One region of the Ruminococcus sp. OM04-4AA genome, then DNA from elsewhere that is predicted to be linked to it. Evidence: predicted binding sites of a transcription regulator. Region 1 holds the regulator's gene; the other holds the start of a gene.
The links. Region 1 encodes HrcA, which represses chaperone genes, less so after heat shock. Its sites were predicted from a motif close to TGTTAGCACTCNNNNNNNNNGAGTGCTAACA; they were not measured.

Region 1 (8,109 bases):
CAAGCACCGGAAGCCCCGAACAGTCCGCATCTTCCGAGACGGTCAGAATGATCTGCCCGCTCTCCTCGTCTACTGATTCAATACGGAGTACTCCAATCTTCATTTCTGCCATCTTCTTCTGGAGTTCGCCCACAAACTGATCCAGCGGCTGATTCAGATTCAGCATCTTACGTGCAAAAAATTCTCCCGCTTTCCTTCCCGCATTCCGGAAAATCTCAACCTGCTTCGCTCTTCCGTAACGTACCGCAAGCTCATCCTTTATAGAATATTCCAATAACCGATATACAATCACAGGGAGTTCTCCTCCAAGATTCCCCCTGCTGTTCTCATCATATTCAAGGTAGTCTTCGAAAGAAATCGGTTTTTTTTCCTTCATAAAAATGTTCTCGTCCATCATTTTTCTCTTTTCTTTCCTCTGCTACTATTACATTTACAACAAAATACGCTCGTTTCACACTGTCATGTAACAGGTGATATAACCGTAGTATAGCATGATTTTTTTCATGATTCAACAATTGCATAATGTCTTAAATGTTGTTGAGAATTTTTAAATAATACCCCAAATATCACAGCAATGTCTGCAGTATCTCCAGAGACTTGAACTCCTTATCTACATACATCTTCATCAACCGTCCCATCACGCGTCCAAACTTCTCCAGCACTTCCGGCTTCACGTTAAATGTATATAATTTCTCAATTGTACTGGATTCAATATACTGCATCGTATACAGCGTAGAACCGTCAAGAAACATTCCGTCTCTCACTTCTCCGTCACATTCATTACACACAAGTCCGCCCTTCGCCGCGCTGAACACTGCCGGCCTCGTCCGGTCGCCACACTGTACACACTGGAACACCTGCGGTCCTTGTCCGTTGATTGTCAGCACTTTCAACTCGAAAATGTAACGGATCAACTGATTCGGAAGATGTGGATTTGTCAGCGCACGCATCGTCTGATAAAGTAATTTTAAAAGTTCCCGCTCATCATTCCGTTCCCTCGCATAGTAATTCGCAACCTCAAGGAAATAAAAGCCATAATATGCGCCTACCACATCTGCTCTCAATTCCGAAAAATAATTGGATACATTTACAGACTGAATTGTGTAGGAAGAACGACCTTCATACATCGTGAATTCACCGAAAGTAAATGGATTCACCGCTCCCACCAATGGACTGTTCGGTCTTCTTGATCCCTTTGCAAAGGCTGAGATCTTCCCCTGTTCTTTTGTAAGTATGACAACTCTGCGGTCGTACTCGCCCACCGGTGCGACAGAAAGCACCATTCCTGTCAAAACGATCTGATTCACGATGAAATTCACCTTCTTTCTGCTATATTTGTAAAAATGTTGGAGACAAAACCCACAACTACGATGCCTGCGGATGCTTCGTGCAACGCATTTCCAATATCTTCTAATATATCCGATTTCGCGTGTAAATACAAGGAGATGTCCTAGGGGGGATTTTTTTTGGATATGAGTTTTCCTTGATTCCCTGAATCTGCTTTTCAATTATTCCCATATCATATTCTTCAGCGTATTAGCGACTTACGTCGCTAGATATGCTAAAAAGCGGCAGCCACCAACCTCTCAGTCAGCAGCTACCGCTCTCATCATTCTTTTTATTCTTTATCTTCAAAGGCTTCTTTCATCTTATCCATGAATCCTTTTTTCTTGCCTTTTTTCTCTGATTTCTCAGATTTTGTAGCAAGGTCATCATGCTGATGAAGTGTATTTCCACTAAGCTCATCGAATTTTCTCAGAGCCTCTTTCGCCTCTGCGCTTAATCTCTCCGGTGTCTGGATCACTAATGTTACATAATGATCTCCTCTTACCTGAGTATTTCTAAGGGATGGAACTCCCTTTCCTTTCAGACGTACTTTTGTATCTGTCTTTGTTCCCGGTTTTACTGTGTAGAGAACGTCTCCGTCTACGGTTGGAATCTTCACATCGCCACCGAGTGTAGCCACTGCGAAAGAAATCGCAACGGTTGAGAAGATATGCATATCCTGTCTCTGGAAGATTGGGTGTCTGGATACGTTAACCTCAACGAGGAGATCTCCTCTCGGTCCGCCATTAACTCCCGGTTCTCCTTTTTCACGGATGCGTACGCTCTGTCCGTTATCAATACCTGCCGGAATCGTAACTTTAATCTTCTTTCTGCTGGATGTATATCCTGTACCTGCACATTTCGGACATTTCTCTTTCACGATCTTACCGGAACCACCACAGTTAGGACACGTCTGTACATTCTGTACGGTTCCAAAGAAGGACTGGGATGTATATACGACCTGACCTTTACCACCGCACTTTGGACATGTCTCCGGTGATGTTCCAGGCTTTGCACCTGTGCCGTGACAGTCTTCGCAAGGATCTTTCAGCACAAGATCCAGTTCTTTCTCGCATCCGAAGACAGCTTCCTCAAATGTGATGCGGATACTCTTTCTGATATTAGCCCCTTTCATAGGACCGTTGCTTGCGCCGCCTCTTCTGGAGCCACCGAACATATCTCCGAAGATATCTCCGAAAATGTCGCTGAAATCTGCTCCATTGAAGTTAAATCCGCCGCCGAATCCACCTGCTCCGCCGCCGGCACCGCCATCAAATGCAGCGTGGCCGAACTGATCGTACTGACGACGTTTGTCAGCGTCACTCAGAACGGCATAGGCTTCGGAAGCCTCTTTGAACTTTATTTCTGCTTCTTTATCCCCTGGATTCATATCTGGATGGTACTTCTTCGCAAGCTGGCGGTATGCTTTCTTGATTGTAGCATCATCTGCATCTTTGCTTACGCCGAGCACCTCATAATAATCTCTCTTTGCCTCTGCCATAACACAAATACTAACCTTTCTGTATCTCTTTCTTAACCTCAAGAAATTCTACGAAGCTACAAAGCTCCGTAGAATTTCTCTTCATGCTTCATTTATCTGATGCCCTGCTGCCTGTTTTTCTTCTGTCTTACCGGCATCTTTTCTATATTTTAGACTTCTTTGTAATCTCCGTCTACAACATCATCACCCTGGAAACCATCCGGAGCCGGACCAGCTTCTGGTGTAGGACCAGCCTGTGCACCTGCACCTGCTGCAGCACCTGCCTGCTCATACATCTTTGTGAACAGTTTCTGTGCGCTCTCCATCAGTTTTTCCTTAGCAGCTTTGATCTCTGCTACCTGTTCTTCTGTTGTGTTCTCCGGAGCAGATTTTGCAAGGATATCTTTCAGTGCCTGAACGTCAGCCTCTACAGCTGCCTTCTCTGTAGCATCGACTTTGTCGCCAACCTCTTTGATTGCCTTCTCTGTCTGGAATACCATAGCGTCTGCTTCGTTTCTTGTATCGATTGCTTCTTTACGTTTCTTATCCTGAGCCTCGAATTCAGCTGCTTCTTTTACGGCTTTATCGATATCGTCATCAGACATATTAGAACCTGCTGTGATTGTAATATGCTGCTCTTTACCTGTTCCAAGATCCTTAGCAGATACATTTACGATACCATTTGCATCGATATCGAATGTAACTTCGATCTGCGGGATTCCACGTGGAGCCGGCGGGATTCCATCAAGTCTGAACTGTCCGAGGGACTTGTTGTCTCTTGCGAACTGTCTCTCACCCTGTACAACGTTGATGTCTACAGCTGTCTGGTTATCTGCTGCTGTTGAGAAGATCTGGCTCTTCTTTGTCGGGATTGTTGTATTTCTCTCAATCAGTCTTGTAGCTACACCACCCATTGTCTCGATAGACAGTGACAGTGGAGTTACATCAAGAAGAAGGATATCTCCTGCGCCTGCATCTCCTGCAAGTTTACCACCCTGTACGGAAGCACCAAGTGCTACACACTCATCTGGGTTAAGGGATTTGCTAGGCTCTTTGCCTGTCAGTCTCTTAACTTCTTCCTGAACAGCCGGAATACGTGTTGATCCACCAACGAGAAGTACCTGTCCAAGCTCGGAAGCTGTGATTCCTGCGTCAGAAAGTGCACGTCTTACCGGTTCCTGAGTCTTTTCTACGAGGTCTCTTGTCAGCTCGTCGAATTTAGCTCTTGTAAGGTTCATATCGAAATGCTTCGGTCCTTCAGCTGTTGCTGTGATGAACGGAAGGTTGATATTTGTTGTTGTTGCACTTGAAAGCTCTTTCTTTGCTTTCTCTGCAGCTTCTCTTAATCTCTGAAGAGCCATCTTATCTGTAGAAAGATCTACGCCTTCTTTTGCCTTGAAGTCTGCAAGCATGTAATCTGTGATCTTCTGGTCGAAGTCATCTCCACCAAGTCTGTTGTTACCGGCTGTTGAAAGTACTTCGATAACTCCATCACCGATCTCGATAACGGATACATCGAATGTACCACCACCAAGGTCGTAAACCATGATCTTCTGCTCTTTCTCGTTGTCAAGACCATAAGCAAGTGCAGCTGCTGTAGGCTCGTTGATGATACGTTTTACATCAAGTCCTGCGATCTTACCTGCATCTTTTGTAGCCTGACGCTGAGCATCGTTGAAGTAAGCCGGAACTGTGATAACAGCTTCTGTTACTTTCTCACCAAGGTATCCTTCTGCATCTGCTTTCAGTTTCTGAAGGATCATTGCAGAAATCTCCTGTGGAGAATATTTCTTATCGTCAATATCTACTTTATAATCTGTTCCCATCTCTCTTTTGATGGATGAGATTGTTCTTGCTGCGTTTGTTACAGCCTGACGTTTTGCAGGCTCACCTACAAGACGCTCTCCTGTCTTTGTAAATGCTACAACAGACGGTGTTGTTCTTGCGCCTTCTGTATTCGCGATAACTGTTGGCTGTCCACCTTCCATAACGGCAACACAGCTGTTTGTTGTACCAAGGTCAATACCAATAATTTTTCCCATGATAAATTTCCTCCTCTATCTAATCTCTGAATCTTGTTAAAAATCAAATTAGTTTGCTACTTTTACCATGCTGTGTCTCACAACACTTTCACGGTACATGTAACCTTTCTGGAATTCTTCTGCGATGATGTTCTCACCGAGCTCATCATCTTCCACATGCATTACTGCGTTGTGGAAATCCGGATTGAATTCCTGACCAACTGCCTCAATTGGTTTTACTCCAACGGATTCCAGTGTAGTCATAAGCTGTTTGTAGATCTTCTCCATTCCTTCTACGAACGGAGCATTCTTCTCCTCCTCCGGTACGGAACCAAGTCCACGCTCGAAGTTATCCACAACCGGAAGAATCTTTTCTATGATATCTTTCGCTCCGATCTCGTACATCTGGGATTTCTCCTTCTCAGATCTCTTGCGGAAGTTATCAAACTCTGCCATCTGACGAGTAACGCGGTCTGTGAGTTCCTCGATCTTCTCGTCTTTCTTGTCCTTCTTCTCTTTCTTTCCGAAGAACTTTTTCTTACCTTCTGATGCTGCTTCTGAATCTCCTTCAGTCTCAGTTGCTTCCTCTGTCGCTTCTTTCGCTTCAGTCTCAACTTCCTGGGCATCTTCTGTTTCTACTGTCTCTTCAGCTTCTGCCTGCTCTTTCGCAGCCTTTGCTTTCGCCTCTTCAACAGCTTCTTTTACCATATCTTCTTTGCTCATGTTCTCTGTCACCAGCTTTCTACCTTCCTATTCTTTTGGTTCTTTATTATAAATCGCATCCAACTCACATTGTAAAGTCTTCAGCGTCTTCATGACATGTTCATAATCCATTCTCTTCGGACCGATGATTCCAATCGTTCCTTTCATGCCTTCTCCCAGTTCATAAGTGGCGGTAACAACACTGCAGTCTTTCATAGTCTTAACCGGAGTTTCATCTCCGATGTAAACCTGTATGCCGTTGTTCTCCTCACTTGCCAACGTCTCTGTCACCAGATCAGCTAACTGCTGTTTCTCTTCGAATGCACTGATGATCTCCTGTGCACTCTGCTTATCACTAAGCTCCGGATATTTAAAAATATTCGTTGCGCCGCTTGTGTAGATCTCCATATCATTATCGACATGAATAATCTCTGCCACTGCGTCAAGCACATGACCAACAACCTCACTGTGGATACCGGCCTGTTCTTTTAATCTTGCGATCAGACCTAATGTGATCTGATCAATAGATAATCCATTCAGTGTCGTATTCAGAAGCATGTTCAGCTTCAACAGATTCTCATTACTTAAGGTTTCTCCAACTTCGATGATCTTATTCTTGATCACATTACCACCAAGTACGATAACTGCTACAATCTGTTCTTCATCCACCTGTGACAGCTGAATAAACTTCAATGTGTTCCTGCTGTTGACCGGTGCGGAAACCATCGTCGCATAATTGGTGTTAGAAGCAAGAACCTTTGCTGCCTGTTGGAGTACTTTCTCGACCTTATCTGTCTTCTCGAGAAGTGCATCCTCTCGTCTGCTGATCTCCTGCTCCTTGTTCTCCATCAGAAGATCTACATAAAAGCGATATCCCTTATCTGATGGAATTCTTCCTGCTGATGTATGCGGCTGGAAGATGTAACCAAGGTCTTCCAGATCTGCCATCTCATTCCTTATCGTTGCGGAACTTAATTTCAAATCTGTGTATTTTGAAAGGGTTCGTGATCCGACCGGTTCGCCAGTCTCCAGATAATTCTGTATGATGGCTTTCAATATCGTAAGTTTTCTTTCACTTAATTCAGCTTCTACAGACATCTCTGTGTTCCCCTTTCTTCTCATCTTTGTTTGTTATTAGCACTCTTTGTTTTTGAGTGCTAACACCTTACAGATACTAAGATAGCACCTCGATTTCTGTTTGTCAACACTGATTGTTATTTTTATAAGTTTTTTATTTTCTTCTTATTTTATTAATAGGATGCTTTTTGGGGGAGGGAATGTGATTTTATAGAAATGTTGTTGACTTGGATTGTAATTTTGTGAATTCCAGGCAAGCTTATAGCCAAATCATAAGTTGACTTGAATTATGATACATAAAATCCAGGTCAAAGACAAGTTTATTTAACTTACACTAATTGACCTGGATTTTAAAACCTGCTATCTATACTATCCCCTGATCTGTCCGTTTCCGAAGATAATATACTTTGTTGTTGTCAATGCTTCGAGTCCCATCGGGCCTCTTGCATGAAGCTTCTGTGTGCTGATTCCGATCTCAGCACCGAATCCGAATTCGAATCCATCTGTAAATCTTGTTGATGCATTTACATAAACTGCTGCCGCATCGATCTCATCCTGGAATCTCAATGCATTATCATAATCTTTTGTAATAATGGATTCTGAATGTCCTGTATTATATGTATTGATATGTGTGATTGCCTCATCAATGGAATCAACAATCTTCACGGAAATGATTGCATCCAGGTACTCTGTTCCCCAGTCTTCTTCTGTTGCCGGGATGATCTCAGAACTGATTGCCTGCGCTCTCTCATCTCCACGAATCTCTACTCCATGTTCTTTCAGTTTTGTTACGATCTTAGGCAAAGCTACCTCTGCAATCTTGGAATGAATCACAAGTGATTCACATGCATTACACACACCAAGGCGCTGTGTCTTCGCATTTTCAATAATATCTGTTGCTATCTTAATGTCTGCTGTCTCATCAACATATACATGACAATTTCCGGTCCCTGTCTCAATTACCGGAACAGTGCTGTTCGCAACTACATTTGCAATAAGTGCTGCTCCACCTCTCGGAACCAGAACATCGATCCAACCATGCATCTTCATCATCTCATTTACAACTTCTCTGCTTGTATCTTCTACGAGAAGAATGAGATCCTGGGATAACTTTGCTTTGCGAAGACCTGTCTTGATTGCACGCGTGATTGCCTTGTTAGAATGGATTGCATCACTTCCGCCACGGAGAATTACCGCATTTCCTGTCTTGAAGCAAAGGCCAAATGCATCTGCTGTCACATTCGGTCTGGATTCGTAGATGATTCCGACAACGCCAAGCGGTACGCGTTTCTTTCCGATACGAAGTCCGTTCGGTCTTGTCTTCATGCCAAGTACTTCTCCGATTGGATCATCCAGTGCAGCAATTTCACGCAGACCTTCTGCCATATCTTCAATTCGCTGTTCCGTCAGTGCCAATCTGTCGATCAATGACTGTTTCACGCCCTTATCTTTCGCAGCTTCGATATCCTTTGCATTCTCCTGTAAAATCAATTCTCTCTCTTC
Region 2 (8,109 bases), on a different contig from region 1:
ATCAATGTTTTTCCATCTAGTATTAGGTGTGATTCTTGCATTAATGTTAAATATGAAGATCAAAGGTAAAAAATTCCTGCGTACAATAGTACTTATACCATGGGCAATGCCCATGGTAGTAGCGGGACTTGCTGCAAGATGGGCGTTTAATGATCAATATGGATTAATCAATGATTTGATCAGAAGATTTGTACCGAATTTTCATTATGATTGGCTTGTGCATGCAAATTCAGCTCAAGGAGCAGTTATTGCAGTTGATTTATGGAAGGACTTACCTTTCTTTGCAATTTTGGTGCTTGCCGCATTACAGTTTTTATCAGCAGATATCTATGAGGCAGCAAAAATCGATGGAGCAGGACCGGTACGAGCTTTTTTCTCAATTACACTGCCAAATATAATGAAGACAATACTGAGCCTTTCTATTTTCTTTACAATGTGGCGATTGACAAGTTTTGACTTAGTATATGCTATGACATCAGGAGGTCCAGGGGATTCAACATCTTTGTTAGCATATCGAATTATGCAGGAGGCTTTTACTAATTTGAATCTCGGATATGCGTCTGCAATAGCTGTCTGCCTGTTTATTGTTATGACAATTTTAAGTTTTATACAGCTTAGAGCAATCAAAAAGTTTGATTAAAATATAGAAGGGAGAGGTTGACAATGAAACCAAAAACAAAAAAAGTTTTGGCACCGATATTCAAATGGGGCTTGATTTTAATAGTTGCTTTTATTATTTTACTTCCATTACTTTGGATTTTTACATCATCTATTTCACCTGCTTCTGAGCTGTTTAGTTCACCGATTCACTATCTGCCAAAACATCCTACACTGGATAATTATATTAGAATTTTCACGCAGATGAATTTGGGTGAGAAGATTTTAAATACAGCAATTATTACTGTATGTTCGTTAATCTTATCAACAGTTATCTGCTTAATGGCAGCTTATGCATTTACTCGTTATTCAGGAAAAGGACTTACACTTGTATATGCAGCGATAGTGGCATCTGCTTTAATTCCGGGAATTGTAACAGCAAGACCGTTATATGATCTGATGAAAAGATTTGGATTAGTTGATACATTTCCTGGCTTGATCATCATGTATACAAGTGCATTGATTCCATTTACTATGTTGATTTTAGGTAATTTCTTAAGTGAAATTCCTATTTCATTAGATGAAGCAGCAGAAATAGATGGAGCGAATATGTTTCAGAAACTGTTTTATATCACGTTGCCTTTAATGAAACCGGCTATTGCAACAATATTAATCATTAATTTTATAAATTGCCTTAATGATTTATTCACTCCATTGTTTTTTGCACAAAAAATAGAAGTATTAAGTGTTGCTATTACAACTATTCCAAGGGAGACATCATATAGTATGCCATGGGATTTAATAAGTACAGTTGGATGTATTATCCTGCTGCCAATAGTTATTTTCGTACTTATTTTTGAGAAGCAGATCATGGAAGGTGTTATGGCTGGCGGCGTTAAGCAATAAGTGGAGGTGTGAATAATGTCAGATATTTTCAGATTAAGAAATGGAAGATCGAGAGCTATAAATGCTGAAAATCCAACTGGAGAAAAAGGAAAGGGTGGAATTGCAGCAAGTCATCTTGGCCCTTCAAGAAAAGGTAGTCCGTGCTTGAAAAATATTATGCCGAATGAAACGGTAGTATTAGCTGAAATGGATGGACCGGGTATTATTCAGCATATATGGATTACGGTTAATAATAAAACATCAGATGCGGATTGTTATGTACTCCGTGATTTAGTACTCCGCATGTACTGGGATGATGAGGAAGTTCCATCGGTTGAAAGTCCTTTAGGTGATTTCTTCTGCTGTGGTTTTGCAAGAGAATGTCTTGTTACATCTATGCCAATATCCGTAATTCCAAACAGAGGTTTTAATAGCTATTTTCAAATGCCATTTCGTAAAAAAGCAAGAATTACTTTAGAAAATCAACATGATAATCCAATTCCTGATTTCTTTTATCAGGTAGACTATTGTTTGTATGATGAGTTACCAGAAGATACAGCTTATTTTCATGCACAGTGGAGACGTCAAAGAATAACAGAACTGGCAAAGGATTATGTTATTTTGGATAATGTGAAAGGAAAAGGCCATTATATTGGTACATATCTTGCTCTGACAACACTTGAAAGATACTGGTGGGGAGAAGGCGAAGTTAAATTTTATATTGACGGAGATGAAGAATATCCTACAATATGTGGCACGGGAACAGAGGACTATTTTGGCGGGTCATGGAGTTTTGCTCACCAGGTAAACGGAAAGACGGTAGAACAGACTTATAATTCTCCATTTTTAGGATATCCGTATTATTCAGCACACGATGAACTGGTGCATAATCCATATCATAATGATGATTGTCCGCCAATGAGAGGATTTTATAGATGGCATCTGATGGATCCGATTTGCTTTGAAGAAAATTTAAAAGTTACTATCCAACAGATCGGTGTATGTTATAAAGGACTATTTGAAAGACAGGATGATGTTGCCAGTGTAGCATATTGGTATCAGAGTGAACCGCATCAGGCTTTTAAACCGTTAATGAATAAAAAAGAGAGATGGCCAAGATAGAATGGTCTAAATCATTACAAATTGAGTGTAATTGTAAATTTAAAAATTTTGTGAAGCCCATGAAATAAGGACTTCACAAAATTTTTAGAAAAGAATTAGCACTCAACCATTTACAGTGCTAACAATACGTGCTATATTCCTAATAGAACACAGGAAAAGCAAATTTGTGGTTCAAAGGAGGGAAAGACCATGAATATCAATAAATTTACACAGAATTCATTACAGGCAGTTCAGAACTGTGAGAAGATTGCTGCGGATAACGGGAATCAGGAACTGGCGCAGGAGCATTTGCTATATGCGCTGCTGACACAGGATGACAGTCTGATTTTAAAATTATTTGAGAAGATGAACATTCAGGGCCAGCTCTTTATTAACAGTATCGAGCAGGCAATCGGCAAGAGACCGAAGGTACAGGGAGGTCAGGCTTATGTCGGTCAGGACTTGAATAATGTGCTGATCCATGCAGAAGATGAAGCAAAGCAGATGGGAGATGAGTATGTCTCTGTTGAGCATCTGTTTCTTGCAATGCTGAAGTATGCAAGCCGTGAGTTGAAGCAGATTTTCCGTGAATATGGCATCAGCAGAGAGGGCTTCCTCCATGCGCTGTCAACAGTAAGAGGAAATCAGAGAGTTACTTCTGACAATCCGGAAGCAACTTATGATACATTGAATAAATACGGCCAGGATCTTGTTGAGAAAGCAAGAGATCAGAAACTGGATCCGGTCATCGGACGTGATGAAGAGATCCGTAATGTGATTCGTATCCTGTCCCGTAAGACAAAGAATAACCCGGTGCTGATCGGTGAACCTGGTGTAGGTAAGACTGCAGTTGTAGAAGGACTTGCACAGCGAATCGTCAGCGGAGATGTACCGGAAGGACTGAAAGATAAGACAATCTTTTCGCTGGATATGGGAGCACTGGTAGCAGGAGCGAAGTATCGTGGTGAATTCGAGGAACGTCTGAAAGCCGTTCTGGAAGAAGTGAAGAACAGTGATGGAAAGATCATTCTTTTCATTGATGAGCTTCATACGATTGTAGGAGCAGGTAAAACAGACGGTGCAATGGATGCGGGAAATATGTTAAAGCCTATGCTTGCCAGAGGCGAACTGCACTGTATCGGCGCAACAACATTGGATGAGTATCGTCAGTATATTGAGAAGGATGCTGCATTGGAGCGTCGTTTCCAGCCGGTTCTGGTAGATGAGCCAACCGTTGAGGATGCAATCTCTATCCTGAGAGGACTGAAAGAGAGATACGAAGTCTTCCATGGAGTTAAGATCACAGATAGTGCGCTTGTTGCGGCAGTTACACTTTCGAACAGATATATTTCTGATCGTTTCCTGCCGGATAAAGCAATCGACCTTGTTGACGAGGCGTGTGCATTGATCAAAACAGAACTTGATTCTATGCCGACAGAGCTTGATGAGCTTCGCCGTCGTGTGATGCAGATGGAGATTGAAGAGTCTGCACTTAAGAAAGAGGAAGATCGCTTAAGTAAAGAGCGTCTGGAACATTTGCAGGAAGAACTGGCAGAACTGAAAGCGCAGTATGCAAGTAAGAAAGTACAGTGGGAGAATGAGAAGAATTCCGTAGAGCATGTGCAGAAGATCCGTGAGCAGATCGAGCAGGTGAACAAGGAGATTCAGAAAGCCCAAAGAGAGTATGATTTGAATAAGGCAGCAGAGCTTCAGTATGGTCGCCTTCCACAGCTGCAGAAACAGCTGGAAGAGGAAGAGGCAAAGGTAAAGGCAAAAGATCTTTCTCTTGTGCATGAATCCGTTACAGATGATGAGATTGCAAAAATCGTTTCCAGATGGACAGGTATCCCGGTTGCAAAACTGAACGAGAGCGAGAGAAATAAGACTCTTCACCTTGCAGATGAATTGCATAAGCGTGTCATCGGTCAGGATGAAGGTGTAGAGCTTGTAACTGAAGCAATCATCCGTTCCAAAGCAGGTATCAAAGATCCGACAAAACCGATCGGTTCCTTCTTATTCCTTGGACCTACAGGTGTAGGTAAGACAGAGCTTGCAAAGGCACTTGCCCAGAGCCTGTTTGATGATGAGAACAACATGGTTCGTATCGATATGAGTGAGTACATGGAGAAATATTCCGTGTCCAGACTGATCGGAGCTCCTCCGGGATATGTTGGATACGATGAAGGCGGACAGCTGACAGAAGCAGTCAGAAGAAAACCATATTCTGTTGTACTTTTTGATGAGATCGAGAAAGCACATCCGGATGTCTTCAACGTATTGCTGCAGGTACTGGATGATGGACGAATCACAGATTCCCAAGGACGTACAGTTGACTTCAAGAATACAATCTTGATCATGACTTCCAACATTGGTGCAAACTATCTGCTGGAAGGAATTAAGGACGATGGTTCGATCGATGAACAGAGTCAGGAGATGGTAATGGGTGATCTGAAAGCACATTTCAGACCGGAATTTTTGAACCGTCTGGATGAGATTATCATGTTCAAACCATTGACAAAGACAAATGTACGCTCTATTATTGATCTTCTGGTTGCTGATGTGAATCGCCGTCTGGAAGAACGTGAACTGAGTGTTGAGCTGACAGATGCAGCGAAAGACTTCGTTGTGGAAGGTGGATATGAGCCGATGTACGGTGCAAGACCTCTGAAACGTTACTTGCAGAAGAATGTAGAGACATTAGCTGCAAAACTGATCCTTGCTGGAGATGTGGGACGTGGAGACACGATCCTGATCGATGTGAAGGACGGTAAACTGACAGCGGGTGTGAAGAAATAAAATATGATACCAGGGTCAAAAGGTCTGAAACCACCGGTGCTTGCACAAAGGTGGTGTAATGGCCTTGAGACCCGCCCCAATATGAGCATAAAAGTGGAGCGTAAGCTTCACGATATGCGAATAGTGGGTAGGATTGCGAGAGCATGAAAGGCGAAGCAATCCGTGTATTATAGGGGGCAAAATACTTTTTGCCCCCAACATCAAAATATCAGTATAGTAACGATATAATATGTAGGGCTGTGAAAAATGAAAATTTTCTGGAGATTTTTAGAAAATTGGATTTTTCACAGCCTTTTTTTCGTTCACCGAAGCAATTGATACAAGCGCAGATTATATGTTAAAATAAAAAACTGACAGAATGTATATACATACAACAAGAATTAATACTAAGAAAGAACTCAGGCAGAATTCCGGAAAGGAGGCTCCCATGGCGCGCATTATTTTCCACATCGATGTCAATTCAGCATTTTTAAGCTGGACGGCGGTTGAACAATTGAAAAATGGATCAAAAGTGGATCTGCGGGAGATTCCGGCGATTATTGGTGGAGATCAGAGCTCGCGTCATGGAATCGTCCTTGCAAAATCATCACTTGCCAAATCCTATGGGATTCAGACGGGTGAACCTGTAGTAAATGCATTTCGAAAATGTCCGAATCTTGTGACAGCACCGCCGAATCATAAGATGTATCGAGAAAAGAGCCGGATGCTGATGGATTTCCTGCGGACATATACAAAGAAGATCGAGCAGGTCAGTGTCGATGAATGTTATATGGATTTTACAGAGCTTGTCGGGCGATATCCAACACCGGTGGACGGTGCAATGGAGATCAAAGAAGAAGTGAAGAAGCGTTTTGGATTCACGGTGAATATTGGAATCTCCAGTAATAAGTTACTAGCGAAGATGGCTTCGGATTTTCAGAAACCGGATCGGATCCATACATTATTTCCGGAAGAGGTTCCGCAGAAAATGTGGCCGCTTCCGATTGGAGAACTCTTTATGGCAGGGCGTTCAAGTGTGGAGGTCTTCAAGAAACTTGAAATTAATACAATTGGAGATCTTGCTCATGCGGATGTAAATGTAATTACGCTGCATTTAAAAAGTCATGGACGGATGCTTTGGAATTTTGCAAATGGAATTGGAGACGATAAGGTACAGTATGAACCGGAAGAGGCAAAGGGAGTAGGAAATTCAACGACTCTGTCGGAGGATGCAACGACTTATGAAGAGGTGAGAGATGTATTTCGTGAGCTTGCGCAGAGCGTGGGGAACAGGCTGAAGAAGGCAGGAAAGAAAGCCGGGATGGTGAGCATGGAGGTTCGCTATTATGATTTCAGAAATATGTCGCATCAGGTGCAGCTTCAAAAGCCGACGAATGATCCGGTTATCTTATGTGAGACAGCCTGTAATTTGTTTCGTGAAAGCTGGAGTGGAGAACCTGTCCGTCTGCTCGGAATCCGAACGTCAAAGTTAGTAGAAGAGAATGCACCGGAGCAGCTGACAATTTTTGATATTGAATTTCCAAAAGAACCGGACGAGAAACATAAGAAATTAAATGCCGCATTGGAACAGCTGAACAATCGTTACGGAAAGGGTGCGGTTGTGAAAGGCACATTTTATAAACCGGACGGAAACAAGAAAAAAGATGAAAATCAGAAGAGATAGAAAGAGGAATGTGCATTGAAAGAGAAAAATTATAATCTGGAATTGATTCGAATGATTTCCTTTATATTTGTTATTGTGATTCATGTATCGAATTATTATTGCAGAGCCTATGGCGATATTACGATTGGGGAGTACAGTTTTTCACTGCTATTAAATCTGCTGGCAAGGATAAGTGTACCATGTTTTTTCATGATTACAGGAGCACTTCTGCTTGGAAGACAGGAATCACTTCATAAACATGCAAAAAGAATCTTTCGTTTTCTAATTGTTCTGCTTGTGTGGAGTGTAATATATATGATCTGGAATGCAGTTTATATGAAGGATCCTTATCAAATCAAAGATTTATTATATAAGCCGGTAGAACAGCATCTGTGGTATCTGTATGCAATGATTCCGATCTATCTGGTACTTCCTTTTTTCCAGGTTATGTGTAAAGGGATGAACCTCGGATGGAACGCGCATTTCTTGTGGTGATTACGGCGGCTGTTTTGTTCAATTATATTTCCACATTTTTTGATGAAAAGATGTATTATTCCGTCCCAATGGTGGGGGACAGAATCTATTCTTATTATGTATTTATCGGATATTATATATATAAATATCGTAAGCATGTGATGAAGGGGAAAATGATTCCGGCAGGTATTTTTGTAGTATGCATGGTATTAAATTATGGGCTGACTTACGCGGTAACCTTGCAGGATGGAGAACATTATGAACGTCTGCTGGAATATGGTAATCCACTGCTTGCACTGGCAGCAGCGATGGCATTTCTTATGTTAGTACGATTGAAAAAGAGCGAATTCAATCCGTCCGAACAGGCAAAGAAGTGGATTGACAGATTTTGTGGATGTTCCTTTGGAATCTATTTGATCCATATCATGTTTCTTGATGTTTATAAGAGAAATATTAAGCCAGAGACATTTTCAGCCTGGATCATGATTCCGGTAGTGAGTGTGGGACTTGTGTTATTGTCATTTGGATGTGTCTGGCTGATTCGAAAGACGAAAACAGGACGAAAGATTATGTAGGTTTTTTTGCATATGCGGTGAGATTATGTTATTCTATAA

Region 2: the regulator HrcA is predicted to act here: its motif matches at 2,698-2,728, upstream of clpB (ATP-dependent chaperone ClpB).

Annotation. Positions count from the first base shown of each region.
Region 1 covers NZ_QTZH01000033.1:14,776-22,884, forward strand. The annotation lists gene DXB52_RS10250 (V4R domain-containing protein) at 1-376, opposite strand, end outside; gene recO (DNA repair protein RecO) at 567-1,307, opposite strand; gene dnaJ (molecular chaperone DnaJ) at 1,619-2,827, opposite strand; gene dnaK (molecular chaperone DnaK) at 2,977-4,848, opposite strand; gene grpE (nucleotide exchange factor GrpE) at 4,897-5,550, opposite strand; gene hrcA (heat-inducible transcriptional repressor HrcA) at 5,578-6,627, opposite strand; gene DXB52_RS10280 (glutamate-5-semialdehyde dehydrogenase) at 6,976-8,109, opposite strand, start outside.
Region 2 covers NZ_QTZH01000014.1:55,528-63,636, reverse strand. The annotation lists gene DXB52_RS06330 (carbohydrate ABC transporter permease) at 1-640, shown strand, start outside; gene DXB52_RS06325 (carbohydrate ABC transporter permease) at 664-1,503, shown strand; gene DXB52_RS06320 (glycoside hydrolase family 172 protein) at 1,519-2,604, shown strand; gene clpB (ATP-dependent chaperone ClpB) at 2,794-5,379, shown strand; gene DXB52_RS06305 (Y-family DNA polymerase) at 5,807-7,042, shown strand; gene DXB52_RS16815 (acyltransferase) at 7,058-7,516, shown strand; gene DXB52_RS16810 (acyltransferase family protein) at 7,492-8,070, shown strand.